Regions from separate parts of the Dactylosporangium sp. NPDC006015 genome, predicted to be linked through region 1. Evidence: riboswitches for the same ligand, from Rfam matches in the RefSeq annotation. Region 1 holds a riboswitch; each other region holds the start of a gene.
The links. A riboswitch is a leader RNA that binds a small molecule or an ion and turns the genes downstream of it on or off. The one in region 1 is predicted to bind cyclic di-AMP.
Positions count from the first base shown of each region.

Region 1 (4,733 bases):
TCCGAACGGCCCCACGCCTCGACGGTGCCGTCGGCGGCGGGCTTGTTCTCGTCGGCGGCGCCCAGCGGCACCCAGTCGCCCTGCTCGCGCAGCCACGCATGCAGATCCTCGACCGCCCGCAGCTGGTACGTCAGCTTGGTCGAGCCGACCTGGCACACCAGGGCGGGCGGGTCGGCGGCCTCGTCGCGGTACATGGTGTACTCCGACGACCCGGGCGGGGTCTTCAGCACCCACGGGTCGTCCTTCGTGCCAGCCGGCATGACCGCCTCCCGTCCGCGCGTTCGACTCGCACTCTAGACCCCGTGCCGTCATGCCCGGGCCGGGATGGCCTCCGCGGCAGCCGATCGTGGGACCCTGAGATCGCTTGAACCGACCCATGCCGCGATGCTGTCAACGTATTGAGTAGTCGGTCCGAACAGTGATGATGTGCGGCTTCTTCCAGCTAGTGCTGTGACCACTAACGTTCACCGGGTTGGTGGTGTTGTGGTTCCTCGCCGCACGGGTGCGGTCGAGCGACTCCCCACCGTGGTGGGGCGGGCCTCAGCCGGCCAACTGACTCCTGTCGCCGCCCCCATCGTGTTCACCGTCGCGTCGCCGGGTGTGGCGGCGTGATGGCGTGGTGGGGGTCGGCGTGGGTCACGCCGGGACAGTCCGGCACCGGGGAGGTGTCGTCCTGCTCGACGGTGCGTAAGCACCTGCGGCAGCACTACTGCTGCTGGGGTGCTGGTGCCGCCGCCCGTGGGGTTCCCGCCCGGGTGGTTGGGGGTGCGGGTGGCGATGGTGGCGGCCGCGAACAGGTCGCGGTGCCCGGTGAGGTTGCAGTGCCGGCAGGTCATGGTCCGCCCGGCCGGTTTGGTGATCTTCTTGCGGCAGGTGGGGCAGGTTGATGAGGTGCCGCGTTCGTCGACGAGGTGGACGGTGATGCCGGCGAGTTCGGCCTTGTCCCGCAGCACTGCGATGGCGCGGCCGACCTGCCACTGCCGCAGCCGCAGGTTGTGCCGCCGGCCCGCGGGCAGGTCCAGGACGGTGCGAGGGTCGCCGACGGTCAACGTCCCGACCCGCCGCTGCACCGCCCAGCCGATCACGGTCTTCGCCGCCTCATGCTGCGCCTGCCGGACCCGGCGCCGGTGCCGGCCCTCGACGAGGCGGGCACGGCGACAGGTCTTGCGCCACCGCCGTGACCCGCGCTGCCCGGGTTTCGGGGCCCGGGCGGCGGTCGCCCGGCGGCGGTGCCTGGTGTCGGAGAGATGCATACGGTGCTCGGCGCGGACCGCGCGTGCGGAAACGAGCAGCCCGTGCCCGTCAGCGCCAGCAACCGCGTAGGGGTGGATGACACCGAGGTCGACGCCAGCGACCCGAGCCGGGTCCGGACCTGCGTCGGCCGGATACACGGTGACGGGAACCTCGGCGGTGACCTCGACCCACAACCGCCCGCCCTCGGCCAGCAGGGCCACGGACCGGACCTGCTCGACCGGGTACGGCACCGCCCGGTCCAGGCGCAGCCACAACGGCGCCGCACCCTTCGCGGTCGGTAGCCGCAGTCGCCGCCCGTCCAAGGTGAACGTGCCGTGGTAGTAGCGGACCGGCAGCAGACCGCGCCGCTTGCGCGGGAACCGTGCGGACAGGTCACCGGCCTTGCGGCGTTTCGCCGCCGTGAACCAGGCGTCGGAGTACCGGCGTAGCACCGACCGGGCCCCGGTCGTGTCCAGGTCACCGAAGGTGCCTGGACCGGCCGTGGACAGCTCCCGGCACAGTGCCTGATACGACACCACCGGCGGCGCCTGATGCCGCCACCGCCAGTGGTTGACCTCCAGCACACACGCCCACACGTCGCCGGCCGAGCGCAGCAGCCCGAAACACCGCTCCCTCTGACCACGCGTGACCCGCAACCCGACCCGGCAGGTGCGGTGCACCACCCGGGCAGCAGCAGGATCACGACGGCGAGGCATACGAACACTCAAGCACAGGGGTACGACAGAAAATCCCGGCCAACGTTCGTGGACACAGCACTAGCGGGCCTTGCCATGGCAGTGCCCCTTGCGTAACGTCATGGGTCGCTTGGTCCGGTTCATGCTCACAGCAGGTGACGCCGGGCAGGCTCGCTGAGTCGTGCACGCACGAGCCGGGGACCCACCGCATGTCTGGGGTGAATCCGCGGGCCGACGGCCTGTGGTAGGGCGACCTTCGCGCCCGAATCCGTCAGCTGACCCGGTAGGCGGACGCGTAAGGAGAAGTGTCTGTGCACAGCCGTTACCCCCATCGCCGAGGTCCTCGCAGGGCGCGTGCCTGCTCGTCCGCGCGCCGAGCGGCGTCAACAGGACGCTAGTGCCGCCTGCTGTCACGCTGCGGGTGGTCACAGTCGCGTAGGTGCCGGCCGCTCCGTTGCAGCGGCTACTGACGCAGCGCGGCAGGCAGCCGCAGGCCCGTGGCCTGTGCGCCATCCGTCCGGCTGCTGAGGTGGCGAGCGGGACTGTGCGCCGCGCACATCACTTCTTGCTGCCCGATGGCTGTGCATCGCGTGTCGTCGCACGTCATGCCCGTATCGATCGCCCTGCTCCGGGCTACTGGAGACTCGTTGTGAACCTTGAATCCGTACAGCCGCAGTCCCACCGCGCCGGGGATATCCGCCGGCCGCGGATGGCGGTGACCATGTGCGTGATGCTCGCCGCGGCGGCCGTGGCCGGCATCGTGCTCAGTCAGCTCGGCGATCCGCCGTCTGGGCGCACCGCAGCGGCGGGCGCGGCGCTGACCACGAAACCACCGAAGGCCGACGGTGCGGCGCCGTCCGCGCCGACGACGATGCTCCTCAAGTACCAGTTCCAGCTGCAGCCGAACTACTACTTCTGCGGGCCGGCGGCCACCCGGATCGCGCTCACGGCGGCCGGCCACGCCGTCAGTCAGGACGAGGCCGCGGCCATGCTGGGCACCACCACCAACGGGACGAACTCGGCCCTCGACACCACCCGCGTACTCAACCAGGTGCTCGGGCACGGCCGCACGCTGTACCAGACCAGAGAGATCCCGGTCTACCCGGCAACGCCCGCGCAGGCCGCGCAGCTTCAGACCGACGTGCTGACCACGGTCGGCGGCGGACGGGCAATCGTGGCAAACATCGCCGGACACGCGACCGACACCGCCGGTGCCGTGCACGCCTACGAAGGCGGTCACTACCTGACGGTCGTCGGATACCGCGACAGCGGCGGCACGGTGAAGATCGCCGACCCGGCCGACCCGAGTGGGGACGGCACCTACTGGCTGAGCACTCCCAAGCTGGCCGACTGGATCTCCTCGCGCGGCTACTCGTATTGATTCCCGGCATCGCCGATCAACTGACGGTGGCAGGGCGGCGTCGTGGTGGCCGGCCGTCGTGGGCTCAGTCCTGGCGTCCAGCGCCCTGTTCGTGGTCACGATGTGGGTGTCCGGTGGCGGTCTGCGCGGCGCGTTGCCGGGCGGGGCGGCGATGGGCATGCTTAGCCATCGACCCGCACTGAAGCGACGACCGGTCAGGCTGCCGGGTGAGTTCCTGGTCGGTGGTGTGGAGCTCGCATAACGCCACCCGGTTCGGGAAGCATGCCGTGGATGCCCGGGAGTGTGGGATTGCGTCGAGTCCGGCTGTGGAACGGATTGCAGCGCCGAGGTCACGCCGTCCGGGCGATGACGCCCGCGTTCGGTATGACCGCATCACAGGGGTAGCCGCTCAGGGCGATGCAGCTCACCACACCGAGTCGAAAGAGTCTGTGCGCCATGAGGCATTACACCCGAGGCAGCGCCGTGCTGGTGGGCGTCGCCCTCACTGTCACCGTCGCGCTCACCGCTTGCAGTGACACCGCAAGCGGTGGCGGTAGTCCTACGGCACCGAACAACGGCAGCGTCAGCGTCAGCGTCAACCCCACCTTCAACAACGTCGACGCGGTGTTCGTCCGGATGATGATCCCGCATCACGAGCAAGCCGTGGAGATGGCCGCCCTCGCCGAGACGAAGGCGACTGATCCGGACGTCAAACAACTCGCCGCCAAGATCAGTACCGGGCAGAAGGCGGAGATCGCAACAATGAAGGGCTGGCTGGTCGCCTGGGGCCAGCCGACCACGATGCCGAGCTGTCCCGAGATGCATTGCATGCCGAGCAACATGATGCCGCATGGAGCATCGCCGAACGGCATGATGCCAAGCGGGATGATGCCGAGCGGGATGCCGACGATGCCGGGCATGATGTCGAGCGCAGACATGGCAAAGCTCAAGGCGGCGACCGGCACCGACTTCGACAAGCTGTTTCTCCAGATGATGATCGTTCACCACCAGGGAGCGGTCACGATGGCCCAGGCGGAGCTGGCGCATGGAACCAACCCGGACGCCAAGGCTCTCGCCGGCCGTATCGTGAAGACACAGCAGGCCGAGATCGCTGCGATGCGGCAGATGGCCGGCCAGTCGCAGTAAAGCCTCGTCCGCTTTCCCCGGCGTCGGCGTCCTCCTGCTCTCCCAGCACGTGGAGACCCACCTCACGATGAGGCTAATAGCCCGATCAGTACGAACGTGGGCCCCAGGAGAGATCCTGGGGCCCACGTCGTCATGTATTCCACGCTCACTCGGATTGTGACCCGGCTGTTCGCTGGCGGGTGCCATCGCTCAGACGGGAGCCGTCAGTCCGACCGGGCGCGGGCGTGGATGCTCCCACTAGAACAGCGTGCTCACCGGCGACCCGAGTACAGCTGCGTCACGTGGTCGGCGCTGAGCTC
Region 1 covers NZ_JBEXUD010000017.1:49,590-54,322, reverse strand. Annotated here, with positions in the region: gene ABZ321_RS28515 (DUF6855 family protein) at 1-260, opposite strand, end outside; gene ABZ321_RS28510 (transposase) at 465-1,949, opposite strand; cyclic di-AMP (ydaO/yuaA leader) riboswitch at 2,091-2,233, shown strand; gene ABZ321_RS28505 (C39 family peptidase) at 2,368-3,309, shown strand; gene ABZ321_RS28500 (DUF305 domain-containing protein) at 3,745-4,434, shown strand; gene ABZ321_RS28495 (LamG-like jellyroll fold domain-containing protein) at 4,686-4,733, opposite strand, start outside.

Region 2 (4,733 bases), on a different contig from region 1:
GAGCTGGAACGACAGCTGCGGGGTGCCGAGCGCTGCCGCCTTCGCGAGCATCTCGGGGGAGGAGTCGATGCCGAGCACCGCCGCGTCCGGGTAGCGCGTCGCGAGGGTCGCGGTCAGCGTGCCCGGCCCGCACCCGAGGTCCACGACCGCGACCGGCGCGGTGGTCTGGATGCGCGCCACCAGCTCGTGGAAGGGCCGCGCCCGCTCCTCGGCGAAGCGGCTGTACTGCTCGGGATCCCAAGAGGCCATGCCCCAATCTTGCCGGGCATGGCCTCTTCGACGTGCTGTCAGGGCTTACTTGTGCGGTCTGCCGTAGCCGTACGTGTCGCTGCGGCCGTCGATCGACTGGACCTCGACGTTCCGCCCCGTCGTCGGGGCGTGGATCATCTTGCCGTTGCCGATGTAGATGCCCACGTGCCCCAGGCCACGGAAGAACGCCAGGTCGCCGGGGGAGAGCGCGGACCGTGAGATGTGCGTGGTCTTGCTCCACTGCTGCGCCGCGTTGTGCGGCAGGATGACGCCGGCCGCCTTCCAGGCGCCCATGGTCAGGCCGGAGCAGTCCCAGCTGCTGGGTCCGGCGGCGCCCCACTTGTAGGGCTCGCCGAGCTGGGCGCAGGCGAAGGCCACCGCCGCGTTCGCCGGTGACGTGCACTCGGCACCGAGCGCGACCTTGACACCCGTGGAGCCGGTGCCGCCGGTGGTGGAGCGGCGGCGGAGCGCCTCGAGCTTCTTGACGTCGCCCTCGATCTTCTTCTTCTTGGTCTCGAGCTCGGTCTTCTGCGCGGTCTCCGCGGCGAGCGTCTCGTCGATCTTCTTCTTCTCTTCGTCCAGCTTCGACTTGGCCGACGTGAAGTCGGCGATCTCGTGCTGCTGGTGCTTGCCGATCTGCTGCAGCGTGGTCAGCTGGTCCATGAGCGTGTCGGACGACCGCGCGTTGAGCACGATGCTGAGGTTCTGCAGGCTGCCCGCGCCCTTGAACGCCGCGACGGCGATGACGTCCACGTTGGCGTTGGCGTTGGCCATGTTGTCGACGTAGGGCTGGAGCTTCTTCTGCAGCTCGGCGGCGGCCGCCTGGGTGGCGGCCAGATCGCCATTGATCTTGTTGTAGGCCTCGACCAGGTCTTCGAGCTCGTCGCCCGCCTTCTGGATCTGGGCGTCGATCTCGGCCGCTGTCGGATCGGCCTTGGCGACACTCGCGGGCGCCACGATCGCCAGCGACACGACCCCGATGAAGAGCGTGCGCAGCAGGGACCGTTTGGTGCGGTGTCCAGCGGACAAGGGATGACCCTTCTTCACCGACCGCCTACCGGGTTAGCTGACGGGTTCGGGCGGGAAGAGTGCGCCCTACCGCGCTGTGCGGATTCACCCCAAGGACCCTGGGTCCCCGGCTCGACAGCGCCAGAGCGGCGCTCGACTCGGCGGCGCTTGCCCGGCGCCGCCCGGGGTGGGCGACGGACTGCCGTGCAGGCCAGGACATAACTTAACGTGATCACCAACGAAGCGAAACCCGCGAGCGTTGTTGAATATCGATTACCCCAAAAGTCCGAATCACGGCGGGTTGTCGCTCCACATCGGACAGTGACGCACCACAGAAGATGGTGTTGACGGACACACAATTGGGGCTTGATTCTGCTCTGAGACCCGGTTAAATACACGTAACTTTATTCACCGTCGATGCACATAGTTCGCCCACTCCGAACACCCCCGGAGGAGCGTCACCGGATGTTGCGTGTCCAGAACCTCGAGGTCGTCTACGACGACGTGATGCTGGTGCTGCGAGGCGTCAGCCTGCAGGTCCCACCAGGACGCATCGTCGCGCTGCTCGGCGCGAACGGTGCCGGCAAGACCACGCTGCTGCGGGCCCTGTCGGGCCTGCTCGGCGTCCACGACGGCGCCATCACCAAGGGCGCCATCACGCTCGACGAGAAGCCCATCCACCGGCTCAAACCGGCCGCCGTGGTCCGCCGCGGCGTCTCGCAGGTGATGGAGGGGCGCAGGACCTTCGCCGAACTGACCGTCGAGGAGAACCTGCGGCTCGGCGCCCACACCCGCCCGAAGGGCCGGGCGGAGGCGATGGACCGCATGTACACCCTGTTCCCCGTGCTCGCGCAGCGCCGCGGCAGCATCGCCGGCTACCTCTCCGGCGGCGAGCAGCAGATGCTGGCGATGGGGCGGGCGCTCATGTCGGACCCGGCGTACCTGCTGCTCGACGAGCCCAGCCTCGGGCTCGCGCCGCGCCTGGTCGAGCAGGTCCGCGACCTGATCGTGCAGATCAACCAGGCCGGCACCGGCGTGCTGCTGGTCGAGCAGAACGCGACCATGGCGCTGTCGATCGCCGAGCACGGATACGTGCTGGAGACGGGCAAGGTCGTGCTCGACAAGCCCGCCGCCGAACTGCTCGCCGACGACGACATCCGCGAGTTCTACCTGGGACGGGCCGAGCGGTCCTTCCGCGACGTGAAGCACTACAAGCGTCGCAAGCGCTGGCTGTCATAGAAAAATCAGGAGTCGCCGTGCTGCGTTTCGAAGACGTCCGGCTCAGCTTCGCCGGCGTCAAAGCCATCGACGGGGTTTCGTTCACCGTCGCCAAGGACGAGCTCTTCGCCGTCATCGGGCCCAACGGGGCCGGAAAGACGTCGATCTTCAATGTGATCTCCGGGGTGTACCGGCCGCAGCAGGGCAAGGTGTCCCTCGACGGCGCCGACCTCACCGGACTGCGCCCGGACAAGGTCGCCAAGCTGGGCGTGGCGCGCACCTTCCAGAACGTCGAGCTGTTCCAGCACCTGACCGTGCTGGAGAACCTCATGCTCGGCCGGCACCACCACATCCGCTACGGCACGCTCGCCGCGATCGCGTGGCTCGGCCGGGCCCGGCGCGAGGAGATCGCCAACCGGGCCGTGGTCGAGGACATCGTCGACTTCCTCGAACTGGCGCAGTGGCGCCGGCTGCCGGTGGGGTTGCTGCCGTACGGCGTGCAGAAGCGCGTCGAGCTCGGCCGGGCCCTCGCGATGGAGCCGAAGCTGCTGCTGCTGGACGAGCCGGTCGCCGGGATGAACCTGGAGGAGACCGAGGACATGGCCCGCTTCATCCTCGACGTCCGCGAAAAGCTCGGCGTCCCGATGATCCTCGTCGAGCACGACATGGGGCTCGTCATGGACCTCGCCGACCGGGTGATGGTCGTCGACTTCGGCGTCCCCGTCGCCACCGGCACGCCCGCCGAGGTGCAGAGCAACCCCGACGTCCTGCGCGCCTACCTGGGGGAGGTGGAGCGAGCATGACGATCGCCGAACTGGTCAGGCGGCACGCGGAGCGCACGCCCGGCGCCGTCGCCATGCGGGAGAAGCACCGCGGCATCTGGCGCGAGATCACCTGGCGTGACTACTGGAAGACCGCGGAGACCGTCGCCCGGGCGCTCAGGTCGCTCGGCGTCCAGCCCGGCGACCGGGTCGCGATCCAGTCGGAGAACCGCTCCGAGTGGCTCTTCGTCGACGTGGCGACCGTCGCGGTGCGGGCGGCGACCGTCGGGCTGTACCCGACGAACCCGCCGGACGAGGTGCGCCACATGCTCGCCGACTCCGGCGCCCGGATCCTCTTCGCCGAGGACCAGGAGCAGGTGGACAAGGCCCTGGCGGTCCTGGACGACTGCCCCGGGCTGGAGTGGATCGTCTACCTGGAGCCCAGGGGCATCCGCGGCCGGTACAAGCACCCGAAGCTCATCGCGTGGAGCGACCTCCTGGCGTCGCACGCGGACGCGGAGCCGATCGAGCTGGCCTCGGACCCCGGCGACGTGGCCACGCTGATCTACACGTCCGGCACGACCGGGCGGCCCAAGGGCGCGATGCTCACCGTCGCCAACGTGGACTTCGCGATCCGGGTCCTGGTCGAGGGCGGCGGGTTCACCGACCCGCCACCGGGGCCGCACGACCTGACCCTGTCCTACCTGCCGCTGTGCCACGTCGCGGAGCGGGTCTTCACGGTCTGGTTCAACGCCGCCGCCGGCGTCACCGTCCACTTCGGCGAGTCGATCGCGACCGTGCAGGCCGACCTGCGTGAGGTGCAGCCGACGATCCTGTTCGGGGTGCCCCGCATCTGGGAGAAGATGATGGCCGGCATCACCGTCCGGCTCGGCGGGGCGTCGCCGCTCAAGCGGGCCAACGCGCGGCTGTGGCTGCGGGTCGCGGACCGCATCGGCGCCACCCTGGAGGCCAACGGCGGGCGGCACACCACCGGCAGCCGGCTGCGGTACGCGATCGGCTGGCTGCTGTGCTACCGGGCGCTGAAGGACCGCATCGGCGTCCGCCGGGTCCGCTACGCCGCCAGCGGCGCCGCCCCGATCGCCCCCGACGTGCTGCGGTTCTTCATGGGCATCGGGGTGCCGATGCACGAGGTGTACGGCATGACCGAGAACACCGCGATCGGCACCGCCAACCGCCCGGGCCGGATCAGGCTCGGCACGGTCGGCGAGGCGCACAGCGGCGTCGAGATCCGCATCGCCGACGACGGGGAGATCCAGACCCGGCACCCGGGCACGTTCGCCGGCTACTTCCGCAACCAGGCGGCGACCGACGAGGCGATGACGGCGGACGGCTGGCTGCGCACCGGCGACGTCGGCGAGCTGCTCGACGGTACACACCTGAAGATCACCGACCGGTCGAAGGACATCATCATCACGGCCGGTGGCAAGAACGTGGCGCCGAGCGAGATCGAGAACGCGCTGAAGGCGTCGCCCTTCG
Region 2 covers NZ_JBEXUD010000029.1:12,759-17,491, reverse strand. Annotated here, with positions in the region: gene ABZ321_RS37685 (methyltransferase domain-containing protein) at 1-249, opposite strand, end outside; gene ABZ321_RS37680 (NlpC/P60 family protein) at 295-1,278, opposite strand; cyclic di-AMP (ydaO/yuaA leader) riboswitch at 1,287-1,431, opposite strand; gene ABZ321_RS37675 (ABC transporter ATP-binding protein) at 1,723-2,496, shown strand; gene ABZ321_RS37670 (ABC transporter ATP-binding protein) at 2,514-3,278, shown strand; gene ABZ321_RS37665 (AMP-binding protein) at 3,275-4,733, shown strand, end outside.
Region 2: it holds a riboswitch for cyclic di-AMP, as region 1 does, so the genes downstream of both, ABZ321_RS37680 (NlpC/P60 family protein) here and ABZ321_RS28505 (C39 family peptidase) in region 1, are expected to answer to the same signal.

Region 3 (4,733 bases), on a different contig from region 1:
GCGTCGGTCAGGACGACCTCGGTGATCTTCCCGTCGTTGACCTTCGTGCCGATCTCGGTGCTGATCGCCACCCCCGACTCGCCCGCCGCCGGGCTGACGGCCAGCCCGACCGCCGGCGGCGGAGCGGTCGACTTCGCCGCCGTGGGCTTCTTCGTCGAACTGGTACACGCCGACAGGCCCAACTGCGCTCCCACCGCGAGCGCGACCAGCGCCGCCGCGGTCCGGCTGGGCCCCCTCATGTGTTCTGCCTGTGCATGGACATGGGGGCATCGTCGTGCGCATCGGGGCGAGGCCGGGGCGGCAATACGAGTGACAATGCGAGGGACCTGGGCCCGCGCGGTGGAATTCCTACATGACGGCGTCCACGATCTGTTGTGCGAGCCCCTCCCACTTCGCGTAGGCGTCCGGGAACGCCGACCGCTGCACCATCTGCGCGGCGATGGTGACGGCCTGCTGCTCCCAGCCCGGGATCTGGGCGAGCGCCGCGTAGAACCTGCGGGCGGACTCGTGCGGGTTCATCAGCTGGTCGACCGAACCCCAGCTCGGCCGCTGCTGGAAGAGGCCGACCGAGTCGTAGTCGTACCCCACGCCCTCGTTGGGGCGCTGCAGCGACTGCGGCACGTTCGGGTTCGCGAGGTTCCGCAGGTGGCTCTCCTGCAGGGCGGTGGCGATCCCCACGACGGCCGCGCGCCGCGGCAGGTTCAGCTGCCGGGCGACGTCGATGATCGCGACGGCGTTGTTCATCTCGGCCTGGGTCAGCCCGCCGACGGGCGCGTGCACGGTCGGCGACGGCGCCGCCGTCGACGCCGGTGGCGTGCCGGCGGGTGCCGGGGTGGTCTTCGCCGGTGCCGGGGCGGCCTTCGTCGGTGCCGGCGTGGCCTTGTTCGCGCTGTCGGCGGGTTTCCGGGTGCGGCTGCGTGAGGCCTGCCCGCCGGCCGCCGAGCGTTCGGCGTCGACGGCGAACGCCGCACTGTCCGCCGGCACGGCGGCGGGTCCGGCCGACGCCGACAGCGTCGCGGACAGGCCGACCGCCACGACCGCGACGGCGCCCACGGCGTAGCGGCGGATCTCGGCCGGCACGGGTGCACGCAGCCGGAATCGGGTCGCGTGCCGCCCCCGCCGGGAGCGGCGCAGGTGTCGGGGACCGCGTGCGGTCGCACCGTTGAGCTGCTGGTCATCGTCGGCGCCCGGAAGCATCCGGCGAGCCTAGGGAGGCCCCGGATCCGGGGTGATGCCGGGCATGCGAACCTGCCGACCGGACACTGGGCGGGCCGCACGGGGCCGGGGCGCGGTCGGCGAGGTGCACCGGGGCACGGCGCAGCCGACCGGCGGGCTGATGGCCCGTGCACCCGGCCGTTCGCCACGCCGTCGTCACGCAAGGTAGCCGACCAGCGTGGGGGTTCCGGGGGTCCTCCCGCGCCCCCGATATGGTCCTCGCATCCGCCCGGCCCGACGTCACCCACCTCGGATGACACCGCGGCGGATCCGCTGAGTCGCGTCCGCGCGAGCCGGGGAACCGAGCACCACCGGGGTGAATCCGCGGGGCCAGCGCCTCGCGGTAGGGCGATCCTCCCGCCCGAACCCGTCAGCTAACCCGGTAGGCGGCACCGGAAGGAGCACTCCGTGCAGCCACAGACCCGGCATCGCCCGTGCCGCAGCACCTCGGGCACCTCGACCCTCGGCCCGGCCCGGTAGTCGCCGACCGTCACCGCACCGGCCCTCGGCCGGCGTGGCACCCCCCTGCCCGGATCACGTCCGGCACCGGCAACAGCAGCCGTCATCGAGCATGTCTGTCGAGGTACCCGTGAGTTACCTGTACAAACCCAGGCACCAGAACCAGAGCCCCGCCCCGTCGCGCTTCCGCGTGCTGCCGATCGCGGCCGCCGCGGCGGTCCTCGGGGTGACGGCGGCCGTCGGCGTGGCCGTGCACGCCTCGACCCCCACACCGGTGGCCGACGCGCAGTCGGTGACGTCCGCGGATCCGTCCGGAACCGGCGTCGGTCCGGCCGGGCGTGACCGGCAGCGGACCCAGGCGGCGCCCGACGCCGCCTCCGCCCCGTCGAAGGCCCCCGCCGGTACCGCGACGTCCAAGCCCGCCCCGCCCGCCGCCTCGGCCAGCCCCACCAAACCGGCGGCCCCGGCGGAGAAGGAGCTCGCGTACCGGTTCGCCTGGCAGGAGAACTTCTACTACTGCGGCCCGGCGGCGACCCGGATCGCGCTGACCGCGCGGTCGATGTACCCGTCCCAGTCCGAGGTCGCCCAGAGCCTGCACACGACCGTCAACGGCACCAACTCCGCCGACGACACCACCCGGTCGCTCAACGAGTACACGAAGAGCTCCTTCTACAAGTCGCACTTCATCCCCGGTCAGTCGGCCACCCAGGCGGAGATCGACCAGATGCAGGCCGACGTCGTCAACGCGATCACCAACGGCTACGCCGTGGTCGCCAACATCGCCGGCTCCACCGTGGACGACAAGGGCAACTCGCACTCGTACCCGGGCGGCCACTACCTCACGGTGGTGGGGTACCTCGACGGCGGCAAGACGGTGAAGATCGCCGACCCCGCGGACGCCCTGGGCGTCGGGTACTACACGCTGACGACGGCCAAGCTCGCGCACTGGACCGCCCTGCGCGGATACTCCGCCTGACACGGCCGTCAGCGGCTCGCGGTCAGCGGCCCAGTGCGCGTACCCGGCTGGGTGGCCGGAACGCCTGGGCCGGCTGGCCGCGCAGCGCGCTCGCCATGGTCTGCGCGACGGCGGCGTTGACCGAGCCGGAGACGCCGCTGCCCACGTGGTCGTTCGGGTTGTCCACGTTCACCGCGATGCCGGCCGCCGCGATCTGCGGGGTGAAGCCGACGAACGTCTCGGTCGAGTTGTACTCGGAGCTGCCGGTCTTGCCCGCGACCGGGCGGCCGCCCAGGATGCCGGACACGTTCTCCGCCGTGCCGCCGTCGCACTTGCCGTACGCCGAGGCCCGGCTGACCGGGCACCGTGCCGCGTCGGTCGCGGCGGCCGCCACGTCGGCGCTGACCGCCTGCCGGCACTTCGGGGCGGCGGCGTCGACCGGTTTGCCGTTGGAGTCGGTGATCGACAGCACCGGCAGCGGCTGGCAGTACAGGCCGCCGGCGGCGACCGCCGCGTAGGCGTTGGCGAGGTCGAGCGGTGTGGTCGAGGCGACGCCGAGGGTGAACGCTCCCCACTGGTCCGCCTTGGCCGCCATCGCCGCGTCCTCGGCGGAACGGAACGTGATGCCGAGCCGCTGCGCCATCTCGACCACGCGGCGCGCGCCGATCTGCTGTTCGAGCCAGACGAAGTAGGTGTTGACCGAACGGCCGAAGCCGTTCCACATCGTCCGGTTCCCGTTCATCCAGCTCGGGGAGTCGTTCCCCGGGCACCACTTGCCCCCGCAGCTGCCCGGGCCGCTGGCCGGCCACACGGTCGCTATCCGGCTCGGTGAGTTGAAGTTGGTGCTCAACGGCATGCCCGCGTCGAGCGCGGCGAGCATGGTGAACATCTTGAACGTCGAACCCGCCTGATATCCGGCGACGCCACCACCGCCCGCGATGAGCTGGTTGACGGTGTTCGGGAACAGTGGATGCTGGGGCGGGTTGGGTTCCAGGCTGTAGTGGCGGTTGACGGCCATCGCCAGGACCCGGCCGGTGCCGGGGGTGACGACGGCCGTCGGCATCGACCGCGCGCTGCCGTAGCCGTAGACGCTCAGGGACTGGTTGAGCGTGGCCGCCTGGATGCCCGGGTCGAGCGAGGTGACCACGGTGTAGCCGCCGGTGCGCAGCGCCTCGTCGCGGTCGGCGCGGGTGGCGCCGAACTCGGGCTGGCTGCCCCACCACTGGCGGAAGTAGTCGCAGAAGAAGCCCCAGTCGTTGTGCTCCCGCGGGACGGACACGCAGTTGTTGGGCAGGTCGCGCTCGTTGATCTTCAGCTCCTGGCCCTTCGCCGCGGTGGCGTCCGCGGCGCTGATCATCTTCATCTTCGCCATCGAGTCGAGCGTGTAGGCGCGGCGCCGCAGGGCCGCGTCGCGGTCGCCGCTGATCGGGTTGTCGCCGTCGGGGGACTGCAGCAGCCCGGCGAGCAGCGCCGCCTCGGGCAGCGTCAGCTCCAGGGCCGACTTGCCGAAGTACGTCTGGCTGGCGGCGTAGATGCCGTAGGCGCCGGCACCGAAGTAGGCGATGTTCAGGTAGCCCTGGAGGATGTCCTGCTTGCTCAGGTGCTGTTCCAGCTTCGTCGCGTAGCGCATCTCGCGCACCTTGCGGGCGGGCGTGTCGGCGAGCGAGTCGACCCGCTGCTGCGGCGACAGGGTCGGGTCGTTCTTCAGCACGTTGCGCACGTACTGCATCGTCAGCGTCGAGGCGCCCTGCTGGGCGTTGCCCCTGCCGTTGGAGACCAGCGCGCGCAGGACGCCCCTGCCGTCGACACCCTGATGCTGGTAGAAGCGGGTGTCCTCGGCCGCGACGACGGCCTGCTGGAGCACCGGTGCGATCTGGTCCAGCGGCACGTCCTTGCGGTTCTCGTCGTAGAACGTGGTGATGAGCGTCTTGCCGTCGTTGGCGTAGACGTAGGTGGCCTGCGGCGGCGGTGGCAGCGCCAGGTCCGCCGGGAGGTTCGTCCAGACGTCACGGCTCGCGTTCACCGTGGAGCCGCCGATGAACGCGAGCGGCAGTACACCGGCGGCCACGACCAGACCCGAGATGACGCCGCACAGCAGGAGCCG
Region 3 covers NZ_JBEXUD010000082.1:15,407-20,139, reverse strand. Annotated here, with positions in the region: gene ABZ321_RS56380 (Ig-like domain-containing protein) at 1-239, opposite strand, end outside; gene ABZ321_RS56375 (hypothetical protein) at 349-1,197, opposite strand; cyclic di-AMP (ydaO/yuaA leader) riboswitch at 1,477-1,619, shown strand; gene ABZ321_RS56370 (C39 family peptidase) at 1,805-2,650, shown strand; gene ABZ321_RS56365 (transglycosylase domain-containing protein) at 2,673-4,733, opposite strand, start outside.
Region 3: it holds a riboswitch for cyclic di-AMP, as region 1 does, so the genes downstream of both, ABZ321_RS56370 (C39 family peptidase) here and ABZ321_RS28505 (C39 family peptidase) in region 1, are expected to answer to the same signal.

Region 4 (4,733 bases), on a different contig from region 1:
AAGCACGCCCGGGCCGCGACGGTGGAGGTGACGATCGGCTTCCCGCCGCCCGCGCTGACCGTCGAGGTCAGCGACGACGGGTCGGCCGCGGTCGCCGGCACGGGGCACGGGCTCGCCGGGATGCGGGAGCGGGCGGCCCTGCACGGCGGCACCCTCCACGCGGGGCCCCGGCCCGGCGGTGGCTACACCGTCGCGGCCACGTTCCCGCTCGGCGCCGCGGCGGTCCCGCCCGCCACCGGCTCCTGAGCCCACTCGGCGTCGGTCATCCGCAGCATCCGTACGCCGATCACACCCGAGCCCGCGATGTAGAGCAGGCTGCCGGCGATCATGCCGATCGGGTAGACGGGGCCGGCCAGCATCCCGGCCAGCATCGCCGGCGGTGCCCACCAGGGGACGCGCCGGTCGTACGCGAGCGCCAACCCCAGCAGGAGCACCCCGAGCAGCCCGAGGAAGCCCGGCACCTGGAACCCCCACTGTGCCCCGCCGGCGGCGAAGGCGGCGTCGGCGAGGCGGTCGCCCGCCGCGGTGCCGAGGTCCGCCTCGAGCCGGGCGTAGAAGAAGTCGCCGAGCATCAGCGCGGAGAAGTTGACGACGCCCAGCAGCGCGACGAGCCCGGCGATGTGCCCGAAGAGCACGGCGCGCCGGCGGACCAGGTGGATCATGCCGATGATGCCGGGCACGAGCAGGACCCAGCTCCAGTGCAGCAGCGCGGCGCTCACCGAGACCTGACCGGGGTGGCGGCCGTACGCGCCGTCCGCGGCGTCGCCGGCGCGCAGCGCGGGGTCGGTGAGCAGGCCCGCCACGTACACCAGCGGGGCGGCGACCAGGCAGCCCCCGGCGACGAGGCGGCGGAGTTTGTGTGGCATGGCGACCTTTCAGGCGATTTTGTGTGGCTCGACGGGATGTCGAGCCGGAACCGTAAGCCGGCCGCCGCCGCGCCGTCGTCAGCCGCGGCGCTGACCCGGGTCCGCGTGGCGGCGGACCGCGCCCGCAATTGCTTAGGATCGGAGGCGTTGCGTCGATGTGAGGGCTGCAGGGTCGGCCGGATCGGGGTAGGCGAGCCGTGGATCGAGATCGGGACATGGCGATGGCCGCCATCCGTTCCGTCTACCGGATCACGGGGCGGATCAACACCGGCAGCACCGTCGTCGAGACGTTGAACCGGATTGCCGACGCCGTCGTCGAGCACGTCGGGTTCGGCGCCGCCGTGGTCAACTACCTGCATCCGGAGGGTGTGTACGAGGCGGTCGCCATCGCCGGGTCCGAGGAGGCGCGGGCGGAGCTGCTCGGCGTCCGGTACCCGGCGGCGGAGTTCGACGCGCACCTCGCCGCCGCCGACGAGTGGGGGCAGCTGCGGTTCCTGCCGCACGAGCGGCACAACGACGGCATCCAGTCCTGGATCCCCGCCGCCCCCGACGGCGCGGACGGCATCCCGGAGGAGGAGCGCTGGCACCCCCTCGACGCCCTGTTCGCGCCGCTGTGCGCGCCCGACGGCTCGCTCGTCGGCGTGCTCAGCGTCGACCTGCCCGCCGACGGCAGGCGGCCCGGCGCGTTCCAGCGCGAGCTGCTGGAGATGCTCGCCGCGCAGGCCGGCATCGCGATCAACAACGCCAACCTGGTCGAGGCGCTGCGCCGGGAGCGGCAGCACCTGGAGGCGAGCGAGGCCGCGTTCCGGCTCGCGTTCAACGGCGCCGGCACCGGCATGTGCATGATCGGCCTGGAGGGAGCCGACACGACCCGCCTCGTCCGGGTCAACCCCGCGCTGTGCGAGCTGCTCGGGCGGGACGAGGACGTGCTCGTCTCGATGCGCTTCGGCGACTTCATCCACCCTGACGACTTCGAGCGCAGCCGGGAGGTGTTCGCCGGCGGCGCCGGCACGATCCGCGACTACGAGGTGCGCTGCGTCCGCGGCGACGGCGAGACGATCTGGATCTCCGCGACGATGTCGGTGGTCGCCGGGTCGCCCGCGTTCGCGATCACGCAGGTGCAGGACATCACCAGCCGCAAGGCCACCGAGGCCGACCTGGTGCGCAGGGCCTCCCGCGACCCGCTGACCGGCCTGGCCAACCGCGAGGCCGTCGCCGAACCCCTCGCGGCCGCGATCCGGCGGGCCCGCACCGAGCAGGTGATCAGCGCGCTGTTCTTCTGCGATCTCGACGACTTCAAAATCGTCAACGACACCCTCGGCCACGAGGCCGGCGACGCGGTCCTCGTCGCCGTCGCGCAGCGCCTCCAGTCGCTGGTGCGGCCCACCGACACCGTCGCGCGCCTCGGCGGCGACGAGTTCGTCGTCCTCATGGGCAACGTCGCCGCCGGCGACCTCGGCGTGCTGGTCGACCGCCTCGAACGCGCCGTCTGCGCACCCGTCACGCACCAGGGGCAGATCATGCGGGTCAGGGTCAGCGTCGGCGTGGCCGTGATCGATGACACGGTCGAGGACGCGGGCGCCGCGCTGCGGGCCGCCGACCGCGCGATGTACCTGGTCAAGGGCGGTCGTCACGCCGGCGAGGTGACCAGACGGGTGACGGCGTTCGGTGAGCGTCCGGGTGCTCAGGGTGGATTGCCGTTGCTGCGGTTGGCCCGGCCCGAGACGGCCCAGTAGGGTCGTTGAGTCCGCTCCGGTCGACCTGCACCGCATCGGTGCTGCCGGGCGGGCGCCGTCGAGTCGCGATCTTCGCGAGCCGGGGACCCATGCGCGTCCTCTGGGGTGTATCCGCGGCCTGGCCGCGGTAGGGCGAAACTTCCCGCCCGAACCCGTCAGCTAACCCGGTAGGCGGCACCGGAAGGAGTCTGCGTCGATGCCGGCCGCCCGCGCGCCCTCGTAACACCTCACCACTGGTTCCCCCCTTCCAGCATGCCGTCCTCGGGCGGCGTGCCGATGCCGCATGTCTTCTGCCTGCAAACGAAGGAAACATCAGTAGTGAAGCCCATATTGAAGGTGTTGCCACGCCAGTTCCACCCGCGACATCGCCGGCTGGTGCCCGTGCTCGGCGCCAGGGCCGGCACCGTCTCGGTCGCCGTCCTGTCCGCCACGCTGCTGGGCACCCTGCCGGCTGACTCGCCGGCGTCGATGTTCACCGGCCCCGCGTATGCCGAGTCCGCGGCCGCCTGGTCCTGGCCGTCGCCGTCGTCCCTGTCCGCTTCGGGGCCGTCGTCCGCGCCCTCCGCCGATGCGGCGCCGGCGCCCGCGACGGGGCCCCTGGCCGTCGCGGTGCCCGCCGCGCCCGTGCCGCCGGCGCCGCCGGTCGTCAAGCCCGTCGCCGGCCTCGACCAGCGGCAGATGGACAACGCCGCGATCATCGTCAAGCAGGGCCGGGCGCAGGGCATGCCCGACCGGGCCCTGGTCGTGGCGATCGCGACGGCGATGCAGGAGAGCGACCTGTACAACGTCGCCAGCTCCGCCGTGCCCGCGTCCCTCGGGCTGCCGCACGACGGCACCTCGACCGACCACGACTCGGTCGGGCTCTTCCAGCAGCGGGCCAGCCAGGGCTGGGGCACCGTCGCCGAGCTGATGAACCCCGCCCACTCCGCGATGCTCTTCTACAACGCCCTCAACCGGGTCGAGGGCTGGCAGCGGATGAGCGTGACCGCCGCGGCCCAGGCGGTGCAGCGGTCGGCGTTCCCGGGCGCGTACCAGAAGCACGCCACCCGCGCGGAGCAGGTGGTCGCCGCCCTCTCCTGACGCTCACCCGCACCCGGCCGGCGCGCCTTCTCGGGTCGCGCCGGTCAGGCGCCGGTTCATGGGTCGCCGGTCAGGCGCGGGTTTGTGGATCGCCGGCGGGGGTGTTGGTCAGGCCGGGTGGCGGGTCGCCCAGCGGGCCAGGGCGACGAGCTCGGCGACCGCGGCCGGCTCGGGGATCGCCAGGTCGAGGGCGACCAGGGCCTGCGCGAGGAGGTCGTCGGCCTGCTGGGCGCACCAGGAGCGGGCGCCGGAGCGTTCGACGACCTTCGCGGCGCGCTCCAGGTCGGCCTCGCTGAGGCGGGTCTCGCGGTGCAGCAGGTCGGCCAGCTCGTCGGCGCCCGCGGCGAGGGCGGCGGCGACCGGCAGTGAGCGGCGGCGTCCGCGCAGGTCGGCGAACGCCGGGCGGCCCGTCACGGCCGGGTCGCCCCAGATGCCCTGCAGGTCCTCGGCGAACCGGACGGCCAGCCCGAGCCGCACCCCGAACAGCCGCAGCTGCTCGACCCGTGCCGGGTCGCCGCCGCCGGCGAGCGCGCCGAGGGCGCACGCGCAGCCGAAGAGGGCGCCGCTGCGCTGCTCGACCGCGGAGATGCACGTGCGGAGCAGGTCGTTGCCGGAGCGGTGCCGGGGCAGCACGGGGTCCAGGGCCGTGCTGAGGTCGGTGTGTTGGCCGTGCAGGAGCTGCTGGACGGTGTCGCCGAGGATGCGGACGCCGGCCCGGTCGACGGATGCCGCCCCGGACTGCCGCCGCGCGTCGGCGCACGGGTCGGGGGTGCCGTGCTGCTCGGTGAACCTGTCCCGGGTCGCCCGGTCCTGCCGCACCGGCTCCCTGGAGGGCACGGACGGCACAGCCGGCACGGACGGCGCGGTGTCGGGCGTGGCGCGGCTGGCCTGGCGCAGCGGGCGTGGCACGCGTCTGGTCGGGTCGCCGGTCGCCGCCACGTCGAACGCGAGCGCCAGCATCGCCTGCCCGCCCAGCGTCGCCGGGTGCGGCCCCACCACGCTCCAGGCGGTCGGCCGGTGCAGGCGGGTCAGGTCGCCGTCGAACAGGTCC
Region 4 covers NZ_JBEXUD010000007.1:144,280-149,012, forward strand. Annotated here, with positions in the region: gene ABZ321_RS14785 (histidine kinase) at 1-246, shown strand, start outside; gene ABZ321_RS14790 (hypothetical protein) at 183-866, opposite strand; gene ABZ321_RS14795 (diguanylate cyclase) at 1,088-2,602, shown strand; cyclic di-AMP (ydaO/yuaA leader) riboswitch at 2,649-2,791, shown strand; gene ABZ321_RS14800 (hypothetical protein) at 2,942-3,682, shown strand; gene ABZ321_RS14805 (polyprenyl synthetase family protein) at 3,791-4,733, opposite strand, start outside.
Region 4: it holds a riboswitch for cyclic di-AMP, as region 1 does, so the genes downstream of both, ABZ321_RS14800 (hypothetical protein) here and ABZ321_RS28505 (C39 family peptidase) in region 1, are expected to answer to the same signal.